2 regions of the Streptomyces tuirus genome follow, and region 1 is predicted to be linked to the other one. Evidence: predicted binding sites of a transcription regulator. Region 1 holds the regulator's gene; the other holds the start of a gene.

Region 1 (7,552 bases):
CCACCGGCACGGGGTTGTCGCGCAGCACCACGAGCTTGGCCTCGAAGCCGTCGTCGCGTCCGCTGTCCGGATCGCCGAGCTCGGCCTCGTACCAGGTGGCCTCGCCGGCCAGCTGATGGGCGTAGACGTCGACGGCGGCGGCATGAGGGAGCGCGGCGCCGGCCGCTCCGGTGGAGCCGGTGCTTGCACCGGGGTACTCCGGCTGCGGCATGAAGACGTTGACGCCGAAGGGCCTGCTGGTGAGGCTCCGGAGCTGCTTGATCTCCTGGTACATCCCGTCGGGGGTCTTGTACCCGGCGGCGAGGAACCCGAGCCCGCCCGCTTCGCACACGGCCGCGGCGAGCTGCGGTACGGAGACGCCGCCCGCCATGGGGGCCTGCACGATCGGGTGGGGGAAGAGATCGGTCAGTGCGGAGGACATGACGGCATGTTGTCACGTCCTCCGAACAACTCCGAAACCGGCCTGCCGACTGGCATAGACCAGAGGAACAGGCACCTCCCGTCACCCGGGAGGCGTCCCGTGTCACCCGTTGCAGGCGCCCCGTCAGCGACCGTTGAAGGCGCCCGTCACAGGCGCCTCCTCAGCGACCGTTGAACGCGTCCTTCAACCGCGAGAACAACCCCTGCTGCCCCGGCTGGAACTGCCCCGTGGGGCGTTCCTCGCCGCGGAGTTTGGAGAGCTCGCGGAGCAGGCGCTCCTGCTCGGGGTCGAGCTTGGTCGGGGTCTGGACCTCGACGTGGACGATGAGGTCGCCGCGTCCGCCGCCGCGCAGGTGCGTGACGCCCCGGCCGTGCAGCGGGATCGACTGGCCGGACTGGGTGCCCGGGCGGATGTCGACCTCCTCCATGCCGTCGAGCGTCTCCAGCGGCACCTTCGTGCCGAGGGCCGCCGCCGTCATGGGGATCGTCACCGTGCAGTGCAGGTCGTCACCGCGCCGCTGGAACGTGCTGTGCGGCAGCTCGTGGATCTCGACGTAGAGGTCACCGGCCGGACCGCCGCCGGGTCCGACCTCGCCCTCGCCGGCGAGCTGGATCCGTGTGCCGTTGTCCACACCGGCCGGGATCTTGACCGTGAGCGTGCGGCGGGACCGGACGCGGCCGTCGCCCGCGCACTCCGGGCACGGGGTCGGGACGACCGTGCCGAAACCCTGACACTGCGGGCAGGGGCGGGACGTCATGACCTGGCCCAGGAAGGACCGGGTGACCTGCGAGACCTCACCGCGGCCACGGCACATGTCACACGTCTGGGCGGAGGTGCCCGGGGCCGCGCCCTCGCCGTTGCAGGTGTTGCAGACGACGGCCGTGTCGACCTGGATGTCCTTCGTGGTGCCGAAGGCGGCCTCGTCGAGCTCGACCTCGATGCGGATCATCGCGTCCTGGCCGCGGCGGGTGCGCGAGCGCGGTCCGCGCTGCGACGCCGTACCGAAGAACGCGTCCATGATGTCCGAGAAGTTCCCGAAACCACCGGCTCCGAAGCCGCCCGCGCCGCCGCCACCGGCCTGCGAGAGCGGGTCGCCGCCGAGGTCGTAGACCTGCTTCTTCTGCGGGTCCGACAGCACCTCGTAAGCGGCGTTGATCTCCTTGAACCGCTCCTGGGTCTTCGGATCGGGGTTGACGTCCGGGTGCAGCTCGCGCGCGAGCCGCCGGAAGGCCTTCTTGATCTCTTCCTGCGAGGCGTCGCGGCGCACGCCGAGTACGGCGTAGTAGTCCGTGGCCACTACGACTCCGCCAGGATCTGTCCGACGTACCGTGCCACTGCGCGTACCGCTCCCATCGTTCCCGGGTAGTCCATGCGGGTCGGTCCGACCACGCCGAGCTTGGCGACTGCCTCGCCGCCCGAACCGTAGCCGACCGACACGACGGACGTGGAGTTGAGTCCTTCGTGGGCGTTCTCGTGACCGATCCGTACGGTCACGCCCGGATCCTGCGCCTCGCCGAGCAGCTTGAGGAGCACGACCTGCTCCTCGAGCGCCTCCAGCACCGGCCGGATCGTGAGAGGGAAGTCATGCCCGAAGCGGGTCAGATTGGCGGTGCCGCCGATCATCAGCCGCTCCTCGTTCTCCTCGACGAGCGTCTCCAGCAGTGTGGAGAGCACCGTAGAGACCGTACCCCGGTCCTCGTGCTCGAACGCCTCCGGGAGATCCTCCACCAGACTCGGCACATCCGCGAAACGGCGGTTCGCCACACGGCTGTTGAGCCGGGCGCGCAGATCCGCGAGCGAGGCGTCGCCGACGGGCGCCGGGCAGTCGACCACCCGCTGCTCGACCCGCCCGGTGTCCGTGATCAGCACGAGCATCACGCGCGCGGGCGCGAGGGAGAGCAGCTCCACGTGCCGCACCGTCGAACGGGTCAGCGACGGGTACTGCACGACGGCGACCTGACGCGTGATCTGCGCGAGCAGCCGCACCGTACGCGCCACGACGTCGTCGAGGTCGACGGCACCTTCGAGGAAGTTCTGGATCGCGCGCCGCTCGGGCGCGGTCATCGGCTTGACGCCGGCGAGCTTGTCGACGAACAGCCGGTAGCCCTTGTCGGTGGGGATGCGCCCGGCACTCGTGTGCGGCTGGGCGATGTACCCCTCGTCCTCCAGGGCCGCCATGTCGTTGCGGACGGTCGCCGGGGAGACACCGAGGCTGTGCCGCTCGGTGAGGGCCTTGGAACCCACCGGCTCCTGGGTGCCGACGTAGTCCTGGACGATGGCGCGCAGCACCTGAAGCCTGCGTTCACTGAGCATCGCGCACACCTCCAAAGTCTCCGCCTGCTTGCCTGCCGGTCCGGCCTGGCACTCTGCGCGTGCGAGTGCCAGCATTCCCCGGCCCAGTGTACGGCGGTGGGGTACACCCCCGGCAAGGCTGGTCGTGCGGCGCCGTGCCCCGAGCGGGGCGCACCGCTAGCGTCGCCGTATGACGGTGACTTGGGAAGACCTCGGATGGGAGCGCGTGGCCGCCGGGGTGGGGCGGTGCCGGCTGCCGGTGTGGGACTGCACGGCGGGGCTGGTCGCCGGGGAGGGCGCCGCCCTCTTGATCGACGCGGGGTCGAGCCTCGCCGAGGGAGCGAAGTTGCGTGCGCAGGCGCGGTCGCTCGCGGGCCATCGTGTGACACATCTCGCGCTGACCCATCCGCACTTCGACCACGTCTTCGGGGCGGCTGCCTTCCCGGACGCGGAGGTGTTCGGCGCGGTGGGTGTGGACGCCGTGCTGTCGCGGGTGCGGGACCGGGAGGAGCTGCGCGCGGACGCGGTACGCCACGGCCTGGCGGCGCCCACGGCCGAGGAGGCGGCGCAGCGGCTGGTCCCGCCCGGGCACCTGGTCTCCGGCGAGTGGACCCTCGACCTGGGCGGCGGGTGCCAGGTGCTGCTGGCGAACGTCGGCCCGGGGCACACCGCGCACGACTTGGCGGTGCTGGTGCCGGGCGATCCGGAAGTGGTGTTCTGCGGTGACCTGGTGGAGGAGTCCGGCGAGCCGCAGGCGGGCCCCGACGCGGTGCCGTCGCACTGGCCGGCCGCCCTGGACCGGCTGCTCGGCCTGGGCGGTGAGGACGCGGTGTACGTGCCCGGTCACGGAGCGGTGGTGGACGCGGCGTTCGTGCGGGCCCAACGGGACGCGCTGGCGGCGCGTTTCGGCGTGTCGCGGTGATCATCGTTCGCCTTCTCCTATCGTCATCCGAATGCGCCAGTACTCCGCCGATCTGACCCCGCCGTGGAAGAAGCCCAAGCCGGTGCCCGAGGTCGCGGCGGAGCCGGGCCTGGTGGTGGAGGAGCCGGGGACCGGCTTCTGCGGCGCGGTGATCCGCTGCGAGGCGGGCACGGTGACGCTGGAGGACCGCTTCGGCAAGCACCGTGTGTTCCCGATGGAGCCGCGCGGCTTCCTGCTGGAGGGCAGGGTGGTGACCCTGGTCCGCCCCGCGCCGGGCGGCCCGGCCCGTCCCGCTCGCACGGCCTCCGGTTCGGTGGCCGTCCCCGGCGCACGGGCGCGGGTCGCCCGCGCCGGCCGCATCTACGTGGAGGGCCGGCACGACGCCGAGCTGGTCGAGAAGGTGTGGGGCGACGACCTGCGCATCGAGGGCGTGGTCGTGGAGTACCTGGAGGGCGTCGACGACCTGCCGTCGATCGTCTCCGAGTTCGCCCCCGGGCCGGACGCACGGCTGGGCGTCCTGGTGGACCACCTCGTGCCGGGCTCGAAGGAGTGGCGCATCGCCCAGTCGGTGACGAGCGAACACGCCCTGGTCGTCGGCCACCCGTACATCGACATCTGGGAGGCGGTGAAACCGTCGTCCCTGGGCATCGAGGCCTGGCCCAGGATCCCCCGCGGCCAGGACTGGAAAACGGGCGTGTGCAGGACGCTCGGCTGGCCGGAGAACACGGGGGCGGCCTGGCAGCGAATCCTGTCCGCGGTCCACTCGTACAAGGACCTGGAGCCGGAACTGCTGGGCAGGGTGGAAGAACTGATCGACTTCGTGACGACCCCCTGACCCCAGCTGCGGGCATGCGTGCCGCTAGGGGCGGCACCCGTCCCAAGGAGAGCGGCACCCCGCTCCGCCGGGCTGCGAAACCCCCCGCCCCCAGCACGAACGCCGAGCACCTCAGTCAACGAGGTCCCGAACAACCCCGTCCGCCAGCAACCGCCCGCGCAAGGTCAGCACAGCCCGCCCCTCCTCGTACGGCCCCTCCTGGAGCAACCCGTCGGACAAGGCCCGCCGAGACGCAGCCAGCCCCTCCTCCCGCAGCAGCGACAACGGCACCCCCTCCCGCAACCGCAACTCCAGCAGAATCCGCTCGACCCGCCGATCCTCATCCCCCAGCACCTCACGCCCCGCCCCCGGCGACCGCCCCGCCGCCAGCGCAGCCGCATACGCCCCGGGATGCTTGACGTTCCACCACCGCACCCCGCCCACGTGGCTGTGCGCACCGGGCCCGGCCCCCCACCAGTCGGCCCCCCGCCAGTACAGCTCGTTGTGCAGGCACCGCCCGGCCCGCGAGGTCGCCCAGTTCGACACCTCGTACCACTCGAAGCCCGCGCCCGAGAGAACCTCGTCCGCGATCAGATACCGGTCGGCGTGCACGTCGTCGTCGGTCATCGGCACCTCGCCCCGACGGATCCGCCGCGCGAGCTGCGTCCCCTCCTCGACGATCAACGCGTACGCACTGACGTGATCCGGCCCGGCCCCCAGCACCGCGTCCAGCGACGCCCGCCAGTCGTCGTCGGACTCCCCCGGCGTGCCGTAGATCAGGTCGAGGTTCACATGGTCGAAGCCGGCCGCCCTGGCCTCCGCCACACATGCCTCGGGCCGCCCCGGCGTGTGCGTGCGGTCCAGCACCTTCAGCACGTGCTGCCGCGCACTCTGCATCCCGAAGGAGATCCGGTTGAAGCCCCCCTCGCGCAGGGCGGCCAGATACGCGGGGTCGACCGACTCCGGGTTCGCCTCGGTGGTGACCTCGGCGTCCTCCGCCAGCCCGAACTCGTCCCGCACGGCCTTCAGCATCCGTACGAGATCACCGGCGTCCAGCAGCGTGGGCGTGCCGCCGCCCACGAACACCGTGCGCACCGGCCGCGGATCGTCGCCCAGCACCTTGCGCGCCAGCCGCACCTCGTCGGCCAGCGTCTCGGCGTAGTTGTCGCGGGAGGCCAGCACCCCGCCGGTGCCGCGCAGCTCGGTCGCGGTGTACGTGTTGAAATCGCAGTAGCCGCAGCGGGTCGCGCAGTACGGGACGTGCAGGTAGAACCCGAGCGGGCGGTCGGCGGCCCCGGTGAGCGCGGACGCGGGCAGCGCGCCGTCGTCGGGGACGGGCTCGCCGTCGGGGAGTGCGGAAGGCATGCCTTCCATTGTCCAGCACCGGCGCGCCCGCTCCGCCCGGAGCGGCTGTCAGTCCGCCTGGAGGACCAGCAGCGCGAGATCGTCCGCGGGCGGACGCGCCCCGAACTCGTGCACCAGCCGCTTGATCCGCTCGGCTATCAGCTCCGCGTCCAGCCCGGCGCATCCGGCCAGCGCGGTCGCGAGCCCGTCCCCGTCGTCGAACTGGCGGGAGCCCGAGCGGCGCTCGGTCACGCCGTCGGTGACGCACAGCAGCGTGTCGCCCGAGCGCAGCTCGAAGGTCTCGCTGGTGTAGGTGGCGTCCTCCACGACCCCGAGGAGGGTCTGGGGCTGCGCGGCCGTGTGGACCTCGCCGCCCGCCCCGAGCAGCAGCGGCAGCGGGTGGCCGGCGGAGGCGACGGTGCAGCGGACGCCGCCGTCGAAGGGCACGAGCTCGCCGTAGAGCAGGGACAGGAAGCGCGTCTGGGGGCCGTCGCCGGGCGGGGTGGCCCGCGCGCCCGCGGCCACCAGCGCCCGGGCCGCCGCGTCGGCGGCCTCCGTGGCGTCGTCGAGGAGCAGTTGGTTGAGGCGGTCGAGGACGTCGGCGACCCGGTAGCCCTCGCGGGCCAGCAGGCGCAGCCAGGGCCGGGCCAGGCCGATCACGACGGCCGCCTCGGGGCCCTTGCCCTGGACGTCGCCCACGGCGAAGCACCAGCGGCCGTCGCCGGCCGGGAACAGGTCGTAGAAGTCGCCGCTCGGACCGCCCTTGTCGCACGGCTCGTAGACGAGGGCGCTGCGCATGCCGGGGATCTCGGCCACGGCGCCGGGCAGCAGGCCGCGCTGCAGGACGGCGCTGATGGTGGCCTGGCGGGCGTACTGGCGGGCGGCGCCGATGGCGAGGGCCACCCGGCGGCTGAGGTCCTCCGCGAGGCCGGTGATCTCGTCGGGGAAGCCGGCCTTGCCGGAGCGCCCGATGACGAGGGTGCCCAGCGGGCGTCCCCCGGCGACCAGCCGGTACGCCAGGGCCGAGCCGGGCTCGGCGTCGCCGAGCGCCTCGCCGGGCCAGGGGTAGTCGACGGGTCCGGACCTGCCGCGCTCCTGGTTCCGTTCGAACGGGGACGACGACCCCGTTGGGTCGAACGGCTGCGGCGGGTCCTTCTCCAGGACGTAGCGCAGCTCCTCGATGCGGTTCTCGCTGCCGTGCCAGACCCGGGCGAGGCGCGGTCCGCCCGCGCCTGCCCCGCCGCTCCAGCCGCCGCCGGTGGCCTCGTCCTCCAGCCACACCGCGCACCAGTCCGCCAGCCTGGGCACGATCAGCTGCCCGGCGAGGGCCGCGACCAGGTCCTCGTCGAGCTGCCCGGCGAGCAGGTCGGAGGCCTCGGCGAGGAAGGAGAGGGCGCCGCGGCCGAGCCAGGCGCCGTCGGGCCCGTTGCGTCCGTCGTGGTTCTCGTGCCGGTCCCGCCAGTCCCGGAGGTCGTTCCAGTCACGCAGGTCACGATCTTCCCGTGCGGCGGGCCAGTCCCGTGCCTCCCCAGCTTCCCGTGAGTCCCACGTCTCTGCTGCCTCACGCAGGTCCCATGTCTCTCCTCCGGCGCGGTGGTCCCACGGGTCGCCTTCGCCGCGCCAGGCCCGTAGCGCCTCCACCGCCTCGTCGCCCTGGCACGGTCCGGACGCCGGGATCTCCGCCGCCGTCTCGTCGCCCCGGCGCGGCTCGGGCGCCAGGATCTCCGCAACCCGCAGGCCGCGCGCCAGCGCGTGCTCC
Region 2 (7,552 bases), 1.0 Mb from region 1:
GCCACGTCGGCCAGCCGGTAGGCGGCCAGCGAGCGGGCGAAGTCGTCCTTGAGGTTGAGGAGGACCGGGGTCCACCCGGGCGTGCCGTACTCGGCGTTGATCTCGTCGGCGAGCCGCTGCACCTCGGCCGTGTAGTCCCGGTACACCGCGAGGTCCTGCCGCGAGGGGTACGCGAAGGCGACGTGCACCACCCGCTCGCGCCACTCGGCGTGCGCCTCCAGCAGCCGGCGGTAGGCCAGCAGGCCGCGCACGATGTTCTTGGACAGCTCGGTGCGGTCGACCCGGACGATGGTGCGCCGGCCCTCGCCGATCTCCTGCCGCAGCGCGGCCATCCGCTCGTCGACGTCCGGCTCGTGCGCCCGCTTGCGCAGGAAGTCCGCGTCGGCGCCCAGCCCGTGCACCCCCACCCGCGTGCCGCCGAGCCCGCCCGCGAACCGCTCGGCGCACGCGGTGAACGCCTCCGCCCAGCGCTCGGTGAGGAAGCCCAGCCGGTCCGCGCCGAGCATGCCGCGCAGCACCTGCCCGGCCACGTCGTCCGGCAGCATCCGGAAGTACTCCGGCGGCGCCCACGGCGTGTGCGAGAAGTGCCCGATGCGCAGGTCGGGCCGCAGCTCGCGGAGCATGCCCGGCACCAGCGTGAGGTGGTAGTCCTGCACCACGACCGCCGCGCCCCGGGCCGCCTCCTCGGCCAGCGCCTCGGCGAACGCCCGGTTGTACGCCTCGTAGGACGCCCACTGCCGCCGGAACTCCGCGTCGAAGACCGGCTCCAGCGGCGTCTGGTAGAGCATGTGGTGGACGAACCACAGGACCGAGTTGGCGATGCCGTTGTAGGCGTCGGCGTGCACGTCGGCCGGGATGTCCAGCATCCGCACGCCGTCCTCGCCGACCCCGCGCCGCACCGCCTCCCGGTCGCCGTCGGACAGCGCCGAGCACACCCACAGCGCGTCCGCGTCGGAGCCGATCGCGGAGAGCCCGGAGACCAGCCCGCCACCGCCCCGTTTGGCCTCCAGCGAACCGTCCTCGCCCACCGTGTACGAGACGGGACCCCGGTTGGAGGCCACCAGCACCTGTGCAGCACCGTTCGTCGAAGCCATAAGCCTCAACCTAGCCCGGGCCCCGGACGCTCAAACGTGCGGATCTGACCCGTCCGGCCGAAAACCGTCCCGGTCAGGCCGCTCTCCGCGCCTGGTACTCGGCGATGTCCACCATCGGCGGACGCTCCTCGGTGTCCACGGAGTACGTCCGCGGCTCGAAGCCGTCCTCCCCGCGCTCGAACTGCGTCAGGGCCGGCCGGATCAGATGCCCGCGGGCGAGCCGCAGCTGGGCCGTGCGGTAGATCGCGGCGGCCATCCGGCCCAGCGCCTGCCCGTCCTGGTGGCGGTGCCTGCGCACCCCCACGTCCACCTGGGCGAGGGCGTCCAGGCCCGCCAGGTGCAGGGCGTCGACCAGCATGCCCAGCTCCACGCCGTACCCGACGGGGAACGGCAGCTGCTCCAGCAGGGAGCGGCGGGCCGCGTACTCGCCGCCGAGCGGCTGCACGAAGCCGGCCAGCTGCGGCCAGTGCATGTTGAGCAGCGGGCGCGCCATCAGTTCCGTGACCCGGCCGCCCTGCCCGGAGGCCCCGGCCAGCGGGCGGTCGTACATGGCCTTCACCAGGTCCACGTCCGGCTCGGTGAGCAGCGGGCCCACGATCCCGGAGACGAAGTCGGACGAGAAGTCCTTGAGGTCGGCGTCGACGAAGCAGACGATGTCCCCGCGGGTGACCAGGAGCGAGCGCCACAGCACCTCGCCCTTGCCGGGCACGGCGGGCAGGCGCGGGAGTATCTCGTCCCGGTGCACCACCCGCGCGCCCGCGGCGGCGGCCACCTCGGACGTGCGGTCGGTGGACCCGGAGTCGACGACGACCAGTTCGTCGACGAGCGGCACCTGCCGCATCAGGTCGTGGCGGATGACGGAGACGATGTCCCCGACCGTCGCCTCCTCGTTGAGAGCGGGCAGTACGACGCTGACCGTCTGGCCCGTGCGCTGCTTCGCGGCGAGGATCCGGTGGAGCGGGCGCTCGTTCGCGGACCAGGAACGGGTGCTCAGCCAGCGCTCGACTTCTTCCAGCACCGTGGCGGCTCCTTAGCGTTCTCTCGGCGGGACGGAATGTGACGCGTCTCGCGGTTCGGACGACTATCTCAACTGTCCTGGTCGTCGGTTACAGTCTTGAACAGCGCGGGTGACCATCGCATGTCCGGGGTCGGCCGTCGTTTACAACCACATACAGCTCATCCAGAGGGGCAGAGGGAAACGGCCCGATGAAGCCCCGGCAACCCTCCAGTCGGTACTCGTAGGTCACTGTCGACCGCCAGCGCGAGGCTCCCGGCTCGGGAAGGTGCCAAATCCGTCTCACGGCGAGATGCGTCGTGAGGAAGATGAGGAGAAAGGGCCTCGCCTCACATGGCTGCGCAGACTGTTGCAAGCACCACCGAATCCACCGTAGACCTCGGCCCCGCCGCCGCGCTGAGCTGCCGCGAATGCGGTCACCGCGTGCCCCTCGGCCCGGTCTTCGCGTGCGAGGAGTGTTTCGGCCCGCTGGAGATCGCCTACGACTTCTCGGCCTACGAAACCGAAGAGCTCCGCAAGCGCATCGAAGCGGGACCCGCGAACATCTGGCGCTACGCCCCGCTGCTGCCGGTCCCGGCCGACGTCGCGGACAAGCCGAACATCAACCCCGGCTGGACCAAGCTCGTCAAGGCCGACAACCTCGCGCGCGAGCTGGGCGTCGACGCCGGCAAGCTGTTCGTGAAGGACGACTCCGGCAACCCGACGCACTCCTTCAAGGACCGCGTCGTCGCCCAGGCCCTGGAGGCCGCCCGCGCCTTCGGCTTCACCACGCTCTCCTGCTCCTCCACCGGCAACCTCGCCGGTGCGGTGGGCGCCGCCGCCGCCCGCGCCGGCTTCCGTTCCTGTGTGTTCATCCCGCACGACCTGGAGCAGGGCAAGGTCGTCATGGCCGCGGTCTACGGCGGCGAGCTCGTCGGCATCGAGGGCAACTACGACGACGTGAACCGCTTCTGCTCCGAGCTCATCGGCGACCCGGCCGGTGAGGGCTGGGGCTTCGTCAACGTCAACCTCCGGCCGTACTACGCGGAGGGCTCCAAGACCCTCGCGTACGAGATCTGCGAGCAGCTCGGCTGGCAGCTGCCGGACCAGCTCGTGGTGCCGATCGCCTCCGGCTCGCAGCTGACGAAGATCGACAAGGGTCTTCAGGAGCTGATCAAGCTCGGTCTCGTCGAGGACAAGCCGTACAAGATCTTCGGTGCGCAGGCCGAGGGCTGCTCGCCGGTGTCCGTCGCCTACAAGGCCGGGCACGACGTCGTCCGCCCGCAGAAGCCGAACACCATCGCCAAGTCGCTCGCCATCGGCAACCCGGCGGACGGGCCCTACGTGCTGGACATCGCGCGGCGGACCGGCGGTGCGGTGGAGGACGTGAACGACGAGCAGGTCGTCGACGCGATCAAGGTCCTTGCCCGGACCGAGGGGATCTTTGCGGAGACCGCCGGTGGTGTGACGGTGGGTGTCACCAAGAAGCTGCTGGAGAACGGGCTGCTGGATCCGTCCAAGACCACGGTGGTGCTCAACACGGGGGACGGTCTCAAGACGCTGGATGCGGTGGCGGGCACGGGTCTGACGGCGACCATTCGTCCCAGCCTCGAGTCTTTCCGTGAGGCCGGGCTCGTCTGAGCGTCGTTGTTTGCTGCGGGCCTGTGGGGGCTGGTCGCGCCCGCGCGGCGGAGCCGCAAATCGACACAGCCCCGCGCCCCTAGAAGCAGGTGCGTCACCCAACCCGGAGGTTGCAAGTCATGAGCGTCACCGTCCGCATCCCCACCATCCTGCGTACCTACACCGGCGGGCAGGCTGAGGTGTCCGCCGATGGTGGGACCCTCGGCGAGGTCATCGCCGACCTGGAGAAGAACCACACCGGGATCGCCGCCCGGGTGCTGGACGACCAGGGCAAGCTGCGTCGGTTCGTCAACGTGTACGTCAACGACGACGATGTGCGGTTCGAGCAGGGGCTGGAGACGGCCACGCCGGACGGTGCCGGTGTGTCGATCATTCCCGCCGTCGCCGGCGGCTGAACCGGTCGGGCGGCCTGTTATTACCTTCGGTAACGGCCGTCACTGAGAGTTCATCGAATTGCCCCCTCCGTGAGAGAAGCGGAGGGGGCAATTCTGCGTGATTGAGCGCGGTACAGTTGGGGAACGCGATCCCGATCCCCTGATCGGAACCCTGAATTCCCGCTGCGAGTCCGACAAGATGTAGCCAAAGTGTGCGCATCTTTTGCGGCTTTTGTTCCCTTTGTGCGGCCCGACTTGCCCTGAATTCGGACGAATTCTCCCTACATTCCGGACCCGGCGCGTCCAGAATTCTCGTCCGATTGACCTGTTGCAGACGGCAGTTGGACAGATACATTCAGCCGCGGTCGACGCGTTCCGGCGCACGCCCCCAACCGTGGGGGGTGAGGTCTGACCCGGATCCGCGAAGTGTGGATCTGTGCAAGGGCCAGTAATAGGGGAGTTAGGCATGGCTCAGGGCACCGTCAAGTGGTTCAACGCGGAGAAGGGGTACGGCTTCATCGCGGTCGACGGTGGTGCGGATGTTTTCGTCCACTACAGCGCGATTCAGATGGACGGCTACCGCACCCTTGAAGAGGGCCAGCGGGTCGAGTTCGAGATCTCGCAGGGCCAGAAGGGACCGCAGGCCGACATGGTTCGCGTCTCTGCCTGAACGCGCACCACGACCAACGCATCAGCGACCGGTCTTCTCAGAAGGGCCCGTACCCCCCGGGGTGCGGGCCCTTCGGCCTGTTCGAACACCCCATGGAGCGGTGTTCGCGAGGGGCTGACGCCCCCGCCCGATCCCCCGGAGGCGCTTGCGCCCACCCGTCGCCCGACCACCACCCCTCAACGAGCACTCGCTACGCGAGCGCGCCTTGCACTCTCGGGGGTCGAGTGCTAATCATTGCGTTAGCACTCTGAAGGTGAGAGTGACAACGTAAGGACCGGGTCGGTGAGGCCCGCAGGCCGGGTGGGGAAGGAACCACAAGGCTGGCGAGCCGTCCGTCGCGGGCGCGGGCGCGGTCCGAAGTAATCACCCCCAGTCCTGGAGGGACCACTTCACATGGCCAAGATCATCGCGTTCGACGAGGAGGCGCGGCGCGGCCTCGAGCGCGGCATGAACCAGCTCGCGGACGCTGTCAAGGTGACGCTCGGCCCCAAGGGCCGCAACGTCGTCCTCGAGAAGAAGTGGGGCGCGCCCACGATCACCAACGATGGTGTGTCCATCGCCAAGGAGATCGAGCTCGAGGACCCGTACGAGAAGATCGGCGCCGAGCTGGTCAAGGAAGTCGCCAAGAAGACGGACGACGTCGCCGGTGACGGTACGACCACCGCGACCGTTCTCGCCCAGGCCCTGGTCAAGGAGGGTCTGCGCAACGTAGCCGCCGGCGCCAACCCGATGGCCCTCAAGCGCGGTATCGAGCGCGCCGTCGAGGCCGTCTCCGCCGCCCTGCTGGAGCAGGCGAAGGACGTCGAGACCAAGGAGCAGATCGCCTCCACGGCCTCCATCTCCGCCGCCGACACCCAGATCGGCGAGCTCATCGCCGAGGCCATGGACAAGGTCGGCAAGGAAGGCGTCATCACCGTCGAGGAGTCCCAGACCTTCGGTCTGGAACTGGAGCTCACCGAGGGTATGCGCTTCGACAAGGGCTACATCTCGGCGTACTTCGCCACCGACATGGAGCGTATGGAGGCCGTCCTCGACGACCCGTACATCCTGATCGCCAACTCGAAGATCAGCAACGTCAAGGACCTGCTGCCGCTCCTCGAGAAGGTCATGCAGTCGGGCAAGCCGCTGCTGATCATCGCCGAGGACGTCGAGGGCGAGGCCCTGTCGACCCTGGTCGTCAACAAGATCCGCGGCACCTTCAAGTCCGTCGCCGTCAAGGCCCCGGGCTTCGGCGACCGCCGCAAGGCGATGCTGCAGGACATCGGCATCCTCACCGGCGGCGAGGTGATCTCCGAGGAGGTCGGCCTCAAGCTGGAGAACGCCACGATCGACCTGCTGGGCCGGGCCCGCAAGGTCGTCGTCACCAAGGACGAGACCACCATCGTCGACGGTGCCGGCTCCCCCGAGCAGGTCCAGGGCCGGGTCAACCAGATCCGCGCCGAGATCGAGAACAGCGACTCGGACTACGACCGCGAGAAGCTGCAGGAGCGCCTGGCGAAGCTCGCCGGCGGTGTCGCGGTCATCAAGGCCGGTGCCGCCACCGAGGTGGAGCTCAAGGAGCGCAAGCACCGCATCGAGGACGCCGTGCGCAACGCCAAGGCGGCCGTCGAGGAGGGCATCGTCGCCGGTGGTGGCGTGGCCCTGCTGCAGGCCTCCCAGGTCTTCGAGAAGCTGGAGCTCGAGGGTGACGAGGCGACCGGCGCCAACGCCGTGAAGCTCGCCCTGGAGGCCCCGCTGAAGCAGATCGCCGTCAACGGTGGTCTCGAGGGCGGCGTCGTCGTGGAGAAGGTCCGCAACCTCCAGGTCGGCCACGGCCTGAACGCCGCGACCGGTGAGTACGTCGACATGATCGCCGAGGGCATCATCGACCCGGCGAAGGTGACCCGCTCTGCCCTGCAGAACGCCGCCTCCATCGCCGCGCTGTTCCTCACCACCGAGGCCGTCATCGCCGACAAGCCGGAGAAGGCCGCCGCGCCCGCCGGCGGCGGCATGCCGGGCGGTGACATGGACTTCTGATCGACCCCAGGGTTGATCAACGTCCTTACCGAGGGCGGCACTTCCTGTTCCGGCAGGGGGTGCCGCCCTCGGGCGTGTCCGGGGGTACGCCCCCTCGCGAGCTCAAGGGCGCGCCTCTCGCGTGTCCGGGATCACAGCCGGGACGGGATGCGGGGGCCGGGCTGGGTGGTTGAATCATGCGTCCTATGCGTATGCACATACCATCCGGTACCCCCGAGGGAGCCCCCACGTGACTGTCGCCGCCTCCGCATCCCGCGCCGCCGAAATCCTGTCCCGGCCCGTAACGCTGGGCGGCCTGACCGTTCCGAACCGGATCGCGATGGCCCCGATGACCCGCATGTTCTCCCCGGGCGGCGTGCCCGGCGAGGACGTCGTCTCGTACTACGCGCGCCGCGCCGCCGCCGGAGTCGGCCTGATTGTCACCGAGGGCACCTACGTCGGCCACGACTCGGCCGGGCAGAGCGACCGCGTGCCGCGCTTCCACGGCGAGGAGCAGCTCGCGGGCTGGGCGAAGGTCGCCGAGGCGGTGCACGCCGCGGGCGGCACGATCGTGCCCCAGCTGTGGCACATCGGCATGGTCCGCAACCAGGGCGAGCCCCCGGTCGCCGACGCCCCCGCCGTCGGCCCCTCCGGTCTGCGCATCGGCGCGACGGAGCCCACCGGCAAGGCCATGACCCAGGCCGACATCGACGCCGTCATCGGCGCGTTCGCCGAGGCCGCCGCTGCCGCCGAGCGCATCGGCTTCGACGGCGTCGAGCTGCAC

What was found. The regulator HrcA, encoded in region 1, represses chaperone genes, less so after heat shock. The targets are predictions, from matches to a motif close to TTNGCACTCNGNNNNNCNGAGTGCNAA.
Region 2: the regulator HrcA is predicted to act here: its motif matches at 4,978-5,004, upstream of groL (chaperonin GroEL).

What each region holds. Positions count from the first base shown of each region.
Region 1 covers NZ_AP023439.1:2,328,242-2,335,793, forward strand. The annotation lists gene IGS69_RS10820 (nitronate monooxygenase) at 1-421, opposite strand, end outside; gene dnaJ (molecular chaperone DnaJ) at 582-1,718, opposite strand; gene hrcA (heat-inducible transcriptional repressor HrcA) at 1,718-2,734, opposite strand; gene IGS69_RS10835 (MBL fold metallo-hydrolase) at 2,904-3,635, shown strand; gene IGS69_RS10840 (DUF3097 domain-containing protein) at 3,667-4,470, shown strand; gene hemW (radical SAM family heme chaperone HemW) at 4,582-5,814, opposite strand; gene IGS69_RS10850 (SpoIIE family protein phosphatase) at 5,863-7,552, opposite strand, start outside.
Region 2 covers NZ_AP023439.1:3,369,958-3,377,509, reverse strand. The annotation lists gene IGS69_RS15370 (alpha,alpha-trehalose-phosphate synthase (UDP-forming)) at 1-1,094, opposite strand, end outside; gene IGS69_RS15365 (glucosyl-3-phosphoglycerate synthase) at 1,168-2,112, opposite strand; SAM riboswitch class I at 2,268-2,424, shown strand; gene thrC (threonine synthase) at 2,443-3,729, shown strand; gene IGS69_RS15355 (MoaD/ThiS family protein) at 3,849-4,124, shown strand; gene IGS69_RS15350 (cold-shock protein) at 4,570-4,773, shown strand; gene groL (chaperonin GroEL) at 5,167-6,789, shown strand; gene IGS69_RS15340 (NADH:flavin oxidoreductase) at 7,019-7,552, shown strand, end outside.